4 regions of the Cutibacterium sp. KB22876 genome follow, and region 1 is predicted to be linked to each of the others. Evidence: riboswitches for the same ligand, from Rfam matches in the RefSeq annotation. Region 1 holds a riboswitch; each other region holds the start of a gene.
The links. A riboswitch is a leader RNA that binds a small molecule or an ion and turns the genes downstream of it on or off. The one in region 1 is predicted to bind cobalamin.
Positions count from the first base shown of each region.

Region 2: linked by a shared signal. The riboswitch ahead of AC6I1W_RS06160 (ABC transporter substrate-binding protein) and the one ahead of AC6I1W_RS05010 (FecCD family ABC transporter permease) in region 1 are both predicted to bind cobalamin.
Region 3: linked by a shared signal. The riboswitch ahead of AC6I1W_RS08865 (FecCD family ABC transporter permease) and the one ahead of AC6I1W_RS05010 (FecCD family ABC transporter permease) in region 1 are both predicted to bind cobalamin.
Region 4: linked by a shared signal. The riboswitch ahead of AC6I1W_RS04510 (FecCD family ABC transporter permease) and the one ahead of AC6I1W_RS05010 (FecCD family ABC transporter permease) in region 1 are both predicted to bind cobalamin.

Region 1 covers NZ_AP040858.1:1,098,740-1,100,934, reverse strand. The annotation lists gene AC6I1W_RS05015 (ABC transporter ATP-binding protein) at 1-117, opposite strand, end outside; gene AC6I1W_RS05010 (FecCD family ABC transporter permease) at 114-1,133, opposite strand; cobalamin riboswitch at 1,220-1,399, opposite strand; gene AC6I1W_RS05005 (RNA-binding domain-containing protein) at 1,968-2,195, opposite strand, start outside.
Region 2 covers NZ_AP040858.1:1,366,610-1,368,804, forward strand. The annotation lists gene AC6I1W_RS06145 (zinc ribbon domain-containing protein) at 1-246, shown strand, start outside; RNA gene rnpB (RNase P RNA component class A) at 306-687, shown strand; gene AC6I1W_RS06155 (hypothetical protein) at 704-904, shown strand; cobalamin riboswitch at 939-1,124, shown strand; gene AC6I1W_RS06160 (ABC transporter substrate-binding protein) at 1,166-2,179, shown strand; gene AC6I1W_RS06165 (FecCD family ABC transporter permease) at 2,176-2,195, shown strand, end outside.
Region 3 covers NZ_AP040858.1:1,955,542-1,957,736, forward strand. The annotation lists gene AC6I1W_RS08860 (hypothetical protein) at 1-79, opposite strand, end outside; cobalamin riboswitch at 584-705, shown strand; gene AC6I1W_RS08865 (FecCD family ABC transporter permease) at 867-1,886, shown strand; gene AC6I1W_RS08870 (ABC transporter ATP-binding protein) at 1,886-2,195, shown strand, end outside.
Region 4 covers NZ_AP040858.1:998,097-1,000,291, forward strand. The annotation lists gene AC6I1W_RS04510 (FecCD family ABC transporter permease) at 1-876, opposite strand, end outside; cobalamin riboswitch at 915-1,073, opposite strand; gene AC6I1W_RS04515 (ABC transporter ATP-binding protein) at 1,222-2,028, opposite strand; gene AC6I1W_RS04520 (FecCD family ABC transporter permease) at 2,025-2,195, opposite strand, start outside.

The sequences.
Region 1 (2,195 bases):
TCCGTTGACGCCGACGATGGCGGTGAGCTTCCCCGGCTCGGCGATGAAGCTGACGTCGTCGACGATGACGCGGTCGTTGATGCGGCACTGGACGTTGCGAACTTCGAGACGTGTCATGACTCACTCGAGAATCGGTACTGACTGCGCCCCATGAGGTACAGGAAGATGGGAGCGCCGATGAACCCGGTGACGACGCCGAGAGGCACCTCCTGTGGTGCCGCGATGACGCGGGCGCCGACGTCCACCCACAGCAGGAAGAGACTGCCGATGGCGGCGGCGACAGGCAGCATCGACCGGTGACTGGCTCCCACGAGCAGCCGTGACATGTGCGGAATGACGAGTCCGACGAATCCGATGCCGCCCGAGACCGCCACGAGCACCCCGACGAGTACCGAGTTGCCGACGAACAACGCCTTACGCACCCTGGTGTCGGGGATGCCGAGGGATCGAGCGACGTCGGTGCCAGCCGCCAGGGCATCGAGCCAACCCGAGAAGGCGATCATGAGCACCACGGACAGAGCGGTGACGATGGCTGCCACCCACAAACTGTCCCAAGTGGCACCGGACACCGATCCCAGCATCCAGTACAGCACCGACTGCGCCGCGCGCGGGTCCGAGCTGCGGAAGACGAGGAAACTCGCCAGTGCCGAGAATGCCGCAGAGAGCACGACGCCCGAGAGCACCAGCCGCAGCGGCGTCATGCCGCCCTGGGCCATGGAGATGAGGTACACCAGACCGGCGGCGCCCAATGCCCCCACCAAGGCTCCGATGGTGAGCCGGTGAGGGCCCCAGGAGGCAAACATCCCCAGGGCGATGACCGCGGTGGCCCCCACACTCGCACCGGCCGAGACACCCAGCAGGTAGGGGTCGGCAAGCGGGTTGCGCACCAGGGTCTGCATACCGCTTCCGGCCAGGGCGAGTCCGGCTCCGACGATGATCGCCAGCAGTGCCCTGGGGGCACGCAGGTCCCAGACGATGACATCGATCGTCGGGTCGGGGCCCGGCTCACCAGTGATCCTGGCACCAACCGTGTCAAGAACGCCACGCATTGGCAATGGTTCCGAACCAATGGTCAGCGAGACGACGGCGCTGACGACGATGAGCACGACGAGGATGATCACCAGGGGTGCCACCGGCAACCGGCGGTCACGCTCGGCCGACCGTCTCGAGGAAGGCATAGCTGTTCCTTCTGGGTGCGAGGACCTTGATGCGAGGCCCGAACGACACAAGTCATACATGGGGTCTTCGGACTTCGGATCACTCTCGGTCGGCCCTTCCCAGGATCACTCCCAGTGGTCTTGCCGACGTCGTCACCGTCACCGCTGCGCAACAGTCCCGGATTCTCACCGGATTCACTGCGGCCTCATCGGGGCCGCACCATGTATGCGAGGCAGGCTAGCACCTGTGACACGCACTTCGCGACGTGCCGTCCGCCAGCCCCTTGTCACAGACATGCCGGATCGCGTGCGGCACACGCCTCGGAACCCACCGAGCGCAATCGACGGGGTACTTCGCACCCGCGTGGTAATTCAGTTCGGCAAGGTACCTCGTGCCACACCAGGTGACAGACACCACGACTCCTGACACATCTGCCACAGAGACGAACGGACCACAACACCGCCACCGACAGGATCTCCATACCGCGCAGAGCTCCCCACACTGCGAAAAGTTGTGCTCCCGCCGCCGCTTCATGCCTGGAGTACAACTTTGTGGCTGAAAAATTCTGCTCAACAGCACAAGCGCGAGGGTAAGCACAATTTTCTCGACTGGTTCAGCAGCCAGAACCACAGGGAGCAGCCTCGAAGACTGCACCCAGACACCCAATCCGAGGGTGCAAGTACAATCTTTCGGTCAAAAAGTTGTGCTCCACCGCCCCGAAAGGGGAAGTGCACTTAGCTTTCCGGTGTATCGGAACACGCTCTGCCTGACCAGGAACTTGGCGAGATGGATCATAAGGACTGAAAAAGTCAGGATGCCTCGTCACCTGTCCACAGGTAGTGAAATCCGCGACCTGCCATTGCCTCTGACGAAGGCTGCAGTACTCCGTCAGCCATGAGATCCTTGAGGACCTGTCCGACGTTGGAAGCCCACACATCCAGGATGACGCCCAATTCTGTCGTACTGATACGCCCTCGATGCCGGGCATATTGACGAGCCGTCACTGCTCTACTAGGCACTGAACGCTTCAAACCGCG
Region 2 (2,195 bases), 270 kb from region 1:
GTCGAGTTATGCCGGTCTCGCGAGACCCAGGCGGGTGGTGTCCCGGTGGATCTCCTCAAGCTCTACGAGATGCTGCGCGAGCGCACCGGGATGGGGTGTGCCAAGCTCGTCCACGGGGTGTGTGAGGGATGTGGCATTGCTGCGAATCCGGCTGACCTGCGCACCTATGTCGCAGCCGCCGAGGACGACGTCGTGCGTTGCGAGGAGTGCGACCGGATTCTGGTGCGCACCGAGGAGTCTCTTTGAGAATTGCGCCGTTGCCCGTGTGGCGACGATGCGGCAATGACCGTAGAATCGACGGCGGACGAGCCATCCGGGTGATCGCGGCAGTCTTGAGCTGTCGAGGAAAGTCCGGGCTCCACAGAGCAGGGTGGTGGGTAACGCCCACCCGGGGTGACCCGCGGGACAGTGCCACAGAAAACAAACTGCCGGCTTTCGGGCCGGTGAGGGTGAAACGGCGGGGTAAGGGCCCACCGCGTCATCGGTGACGGTGACGGCACGGCAAACCCCACTCGGAGCAAGGCCAAGAAGACCACGAGGTCGCGGACGTGTTCGAGGGCTGCTCGCCTGAGCGTCCGGGTAGGCTGCGCAGCCGAAAGGCTGGAGGATGCCAGTAATGGCGTTCACAGATGGATGATCACCGGCCCTGAGGGGCCACAGAACCCGGCTTACAGGATGGCTCGTCCCTTCTATCATCGGGTCCATGAAGTTCGGAATTCGTACTCCCAGCCTGTCCAGAACCATCTCGGCCAGGACGCGTGGTCGAGTCACGAGGACTGTCAAGCGCACCCTCATTCCCGGTTATGGCCGTAAGGGAATGGGTTGGCTGCGAGATCCACGTCGAGCCGCCTACAACAAGGTTTACCGGAAGACGACGATGCGTTTCGGTGACCTGTTCAAGTGAGGTAACCCCTTGGAGGAGGGCATACGAAGGGGATGCTAACATGCTCACGTCAGGTTGCTGGTGGCCCCACCAGCGCTGGAATCCGGTGAGAAGCCGGAGCTGACGCGCAGCGGTATGACTGATCTGCCCCGGCGAACGCCACTGGTGCCATGAGCACTGGGAAGGAGCCGGGAACGGAGACGAGGTCGAGCCCGAAGACCACCTGACGCCGTCCTGTCGGTACCCGGTCGCGCACGCCGAACACAGAAAGCTGGCTTACTCATGCCCGTCACCCCGTCATCCCTTCGCCGCGTCCTCGTGGCATCAATGCTTCCCGCCGTCCTGCTCGCCGGCTGTGCCGGTGCCCCCAAGGACTCCGCGTCATCGTCGTCTTCCTCGGTCTCAGCGTCGGCTTCTGGTCCGATCACCATCACCAACTGCGGACAGCAGGTCACCCTCGACAAGCCCGCCACGAGGGCAGTGACCCTCAATCAGGGAGCCACTGAGGACGTGCTGGCCATCGGCGGGGAGTCCAAACTCGTCGGCACCGCCTACCTTGACAGTGAGATCCCGGCGAAGTGGAAGAAGGCCTATGACTCGGTCAAGGTGCTCTCCAAGGAGTACCCGTCCAAGGAGACCTTCCTGGCCGCCAAGCCTGATCTGGCGCTGTCCTCGTATTCCAGCGCTTTTACGGACAAGGCCATCGGCACGCGTGATGAGCTGAAGAAACAGGGAATTGCCACCTACATCAGCCCCTTCGGCTGCCCCAAGGGCACGCCCTCGGCCGAAACCACCTGGGAAAACGTCTGGAAGGAAATGACCGAGGTGGGGACTCTCATCGGCGTCAAGGATGCGGCTGACAAGGCCATTTCCAAGCAGCGAGATGCCCTCAAGGAGGTCACCGGGAACAAGCACGGCACCGGGACGTCGATCGTCTGGTTCGACTCGGGAGACAAGACTCCGTTCATTGGCGCCGGACATGGCGGACCCCAGCTCCTCATGGACGCTGTCGGTGCCAAGAACCTCTTTGCCCATCTCGACGGCGGTTGGGCAGACGGCTCCTGGGAGAAGATTGTCGCATCCAACCCTGAGGTCATCGTGGTCGCCGATGCCAGTTGGTCCACGGCGACGTCGAAGATCGACTATATGAGGAAGGACCCCGTCCTCAGCCAGATGAAGGCCGTCAAGGAGAACAAATTCGTCACCGTGCCGTTCTCCCAGAGCACCCCTGGTGCCGAACTCGTGGACGGTGCGAAGACCCTCAATGACGGTCTGGCGAAGATCACCGGCAAGTGAGTCGTCAGCGTAGTTG
Region 3 (2,195 bases), 860 kb from region 1:
GCATCATGGCAGACACTGCGAGGACTGCCGAGGCAGCCGCCGCGAGAACTCTGCGCCCTGGACGTCTCTTCAAGGACATGGCTTTTTCATACTCCTCACGGATTCGCATCCATAGGAATTGACGTGCTTCACAGAGCCCCTGTGGAAGTCGATGCACGCCCCTGTCAAGGAGTATGGGCAACCATCCCGGGAGGATCTGCGATCCGATGCTAGCGACGCGGAGGTTCAATTCACAAAGGGCGGCGATCTGGAATATCGAGTAATGACGCGGTTGCGAACAGGACATGAACCCGTGATGACGAGCATGTGATCGGACACCGAACCGGTGCAATGACGCCCAAGCAATAACAAGACCACTGGACCCGTCGACAGCCTTTATATCATCTCGTAAATATATACCGAATCCGCACGTCGCCTTCCGGGTCCGCCATCACTGCATGACCTCGCATGTGGACAGTGTACGAGTGAGACATCCGCCACTTCTTGGACATGTCGCTCGGGATGGAAATTTGGATTCTCGGGGCGGGGTCATGGATGAGTGGGACGATTCACCACCTGCGTGGTACGGTGCGTTTCGCCGGCCAGGGAACCTGGTGCGAATCCAGGACTGACGCGCAGCGGTGTGGGTGATGGCTCGCCGCGAGCCCACTGGGTGGAGACACCTGGGAAGGGGGACGAGCCGCGCGACCCCGAGTCCGAAAACCTCCCGGCGAATGCAGCCGCCGTACGCCTCGCGAGATGGGCGTCAACCGCCAGGAGTTCCTTTGCCACACGTCCGCCATCGAGACACCCATCCCTGCGCTTCGCGCGGGCAACGGCAATCGTCGGACGGATCGACGTCATCGCGGGCCCACGAGGATCGCCGGTTGCCCGCCGGGCCCGTACTGCTGGTCCTGGCGGTTGCTCTTGCTCTGAGGGTCGTGCTCTCGCTGGCCTTCGGCACGATCCGGCTGCCCGTCGAACAGGCGTGGCATGTCCTGGATGTACACGTGCGCGGAGGCAGCGTCGAGGCCACCGCGGACCAGATCGTGTGGGGGTTGCGACTTCCACGAACGGTGCTGGCCGTCGTTGCCGGGGCCGGACTGTCCGTCGGTGGTGCCGTCATGCAGACCTTGGTACGCAACCCGTTGGCCGATCCCTACATGCTCGGGGTCTCGGCAGGGGCCAGCGTCGGGGCGACAGCCGCCATCACCACGGGAACGCTGGCGGCCTTCGGCGTGTACTCGCTGTACCTGGGTGCCCTTCTCGGTGCCCTCGTCGCGACCGCGGCCGTGTTCGGCATCGCCATGGCCCAGGGAGGTCTGAGCCCCTTGCGGCTCGTCCTCACCGGTGTCGTCATGTCCTCGGCCTTCAGCGCGATGTCGAGCTTCCTGGTCTTCCACAGCAACGACCCGAAATCGGCCCAGTCCGTCCTCTTCTGGCTGTTGGGCAGCGTGGCGGGTGCCTCCTGGCAGACCCTCGTGCCGACGGCGGTGGTGGTCCTCGTCACCCTGCTGTTGCTCATGATTGGATCGAGGTGGCTCGACGCGCTGGCAGCAGGCCCGGAACTCGCCTCCTCGCTCGGGGTCCCGGTCACCGGCCTGAGAGTCGCCCTCTTCATCGTCCAGGCCATCCTCGTGAGCGCGATCGTCGCGGTCTCCGGCGGCATCGGATTCGTGGGCCTCGTCATTCCCCACCTCACTAGGCTCCTCGTGGGACCGCGCCATCGCGTCGTCCTGCCGGTCAGCGCTTTGTTCGGTGCGCTCTTCCTCGTGTGGGTCGACGTCCTCTCCCGGGTGGCGAGCCGACCTCAGGAGACTTCGTTGAGCATCGTCACAGGTCTGCTAGGAGCCCCAGTACTCCTACTACTGCTGGGACGGCGCCACTACCAGTACGCGGGGGCATGATGGGAACCCGACTGACCACACGACGTCTCGCGGCGCAGGTCGAGGGGCGAACCATCGTCCGAGACGTCGATCTGGACTTCGAACCCGGTACCGTCACGGCCATCATCGGGCTCAACGGTTCGGGCAAGTCGACCCTGCTGCGTGCCATCGCCGGAATCAGCCGGCCGGCCGCCGGAGACGTGTTCCTCGACGACGTCCCCCTCCGACGTCTCTCGGCCAGACAACGCGCACGCCAGGTGTCCTTCGTCGCCCAGGAGGACTCACCACCTGGTGACCTGCTCGTGCGTGAACTCGTCGCCCTGGGTCGCA
Region 4 (2,195 bases), 100 kb from region 1:
GGAGACCACCAACCGACGGTGGCCATGACCGATGAAGGATCGCATGAGGTGGGGGATGACCAGTCCGACGAAACCGATGCCGCCGGAGATAGCCACCGCCATGGCCACCCCAGCCGATACGGGGACGAGAAGCAGCACATGGATGACGGTCGGGTCGATCCCGACCGCGGTGGCCGTGGAATCCCCGGACGCCAACGCGTCGAGCCATGGGGCACATGCCCACAGCAGTACAGTCAGAACGATCGCCACGGCAACGTTCGTCCATCCCTGCCCCCAGCTGGCTCGAGACAGGTCACCGAGGGTCCAGAACATCACCGCGCGTGCAGTCTCGGCCGAGTCGGAGGAGATGATGATGAAATTGGTGACGGCTTGAAAGATGAATCCCACCGCGAGACCGGCGAGGACGAGACGCAGCGTCGACGAGTTCCGGCCGCCGCCCATGAACAGCACGATCGCGGTCGACAGCAGCGCTCCCAGGAAGGCCATGCCGGCTACTGCGAATGACGAGGTGACGCCGACGATGATGATCGCCGCGGCAGCTCCCGAGGAGGCTCCCGCGCTCACGCCAAGTACGTAGGGCTCTGCGAGGGGGTTGCGAACCACGGCTCGGAGTGCGACTCCGGCGACACCGAGGGTCGCGCCGACGCCGAGCCCGGTGACGATGCGAGGCATGCGGTTCTGCCAGACGATCGCGTCGGTAATGGAGTCCCAGGTCACGTGAATGGGAATGTCACAATGGTCGGCGAGTACCCCCAAGACCTGACCGATGGGTACCGGTGCGGCACCAAAGGCAATCGAGAGTACCGGCATGAGCACGAGGAGAGTCACGAGTAGGAAGAAGCGAGTCGGGGTACGGCGGTGAAGGAGTCGAGCCAAGGGAAAGCCGTCCTCGTCAGGGCCGAATCGCGCGGCCGTCGGTCAGATACGGTCCAGGAGGTTTTCGGACTTGGCCTCAACCGAACGGGCGCCTTCCCGGTTTCCCAGTGGCTTGTCTGCCCGTTCGTCCGCCTTACCGCTGCGCGTCAGCCCCCGATTCACACGGGGTTCCCTACGCCGGACGCAGTCATCTTAGCCGTGCCTCACAAATGGAATTCGGTTACCCTCACATCGCAGCGTTGTCCTGTCTCCAGTACCTCATGAAGGCGATGTGGCGACGGTCGATGCCATACCCATCGGCGAGGGCCCGACGTCAGTGACGCACCATGGAGGGCTTCTCGCGAGTCAGCCGTCATCGACCCCCACGGTGTCGATCGGGATGACGATGGGCGTCCCGACATCCGGGGCATGGATGATGTGCGTGTGCAGGCCAAAGACTTCTCGCATGACGTCGGCGGTGATGACCTCGGTGGGGGTTCCGTTCGCTCGAATCTCCCCGTCACGCATGGCCACTAACCAGTCGCAGTAGCGCGCCGCCATGTTGATGTCATGGAGCACCATGACGATCGTCACCCCGTCACGGCGGTTGAGGTCACGCAACAAGCTGAGAACGTCGATCTGATGGGCCAGATCAAGGTAGGTCGTCGGTTCGTCGAGGAAGAGCACGTCGGTGTTCTGGGCCAAGGCCATGGCGATCCACACTCGCTGGCGCTGACCTCCGGACAGCTCGTCAACCGGTCGTCGGGCCAGCTCGACGATTCCAGTGCGTTCCAGCGCCGACGCCACCGCCTGCTCATCGGCGGTGGTCCATCGTCCGAAAATTCCTTGGTGAGGAGCGCGTCCGCGCGCCACCAGATCTGCGACGGTGATCGTCGTCGGAGCTGTCGGGGACTGCGGCAACAACCCGACGACACGGGCGAGTTGCCGGGTCGGCACAGTGGGGAGCTCCTGACCGTCCAGGACGACCTGACCGCTGCTGGGGCGGATCAAGCGTGTCATCGTCCGTAACAGGGTGGATTTGCCACAACCGTTCGGGCCAATGATTGCCCCGATCCTTCCGGTCGGGATGCTGAGGTCGAGGTGGTCCAGGACGGCGCGGTCTCCGTACCCAACCGATACCGCGTCGGCCTTCAGATGATGACTGGTTCTCACGCACTCTCCTTTCGAGACTGACGAGCCATGACGATGAGCAGGTACACCCCGCCCAGAATCCCGGTGACCAGCCCCACCGGATAGGTGTGTGACATGAGGTTGGCGCCGACGAAGTCGCACACCAGTACCAGGACCGATCCAGTGAGCGCGGAGGCCATGAGTGGGGC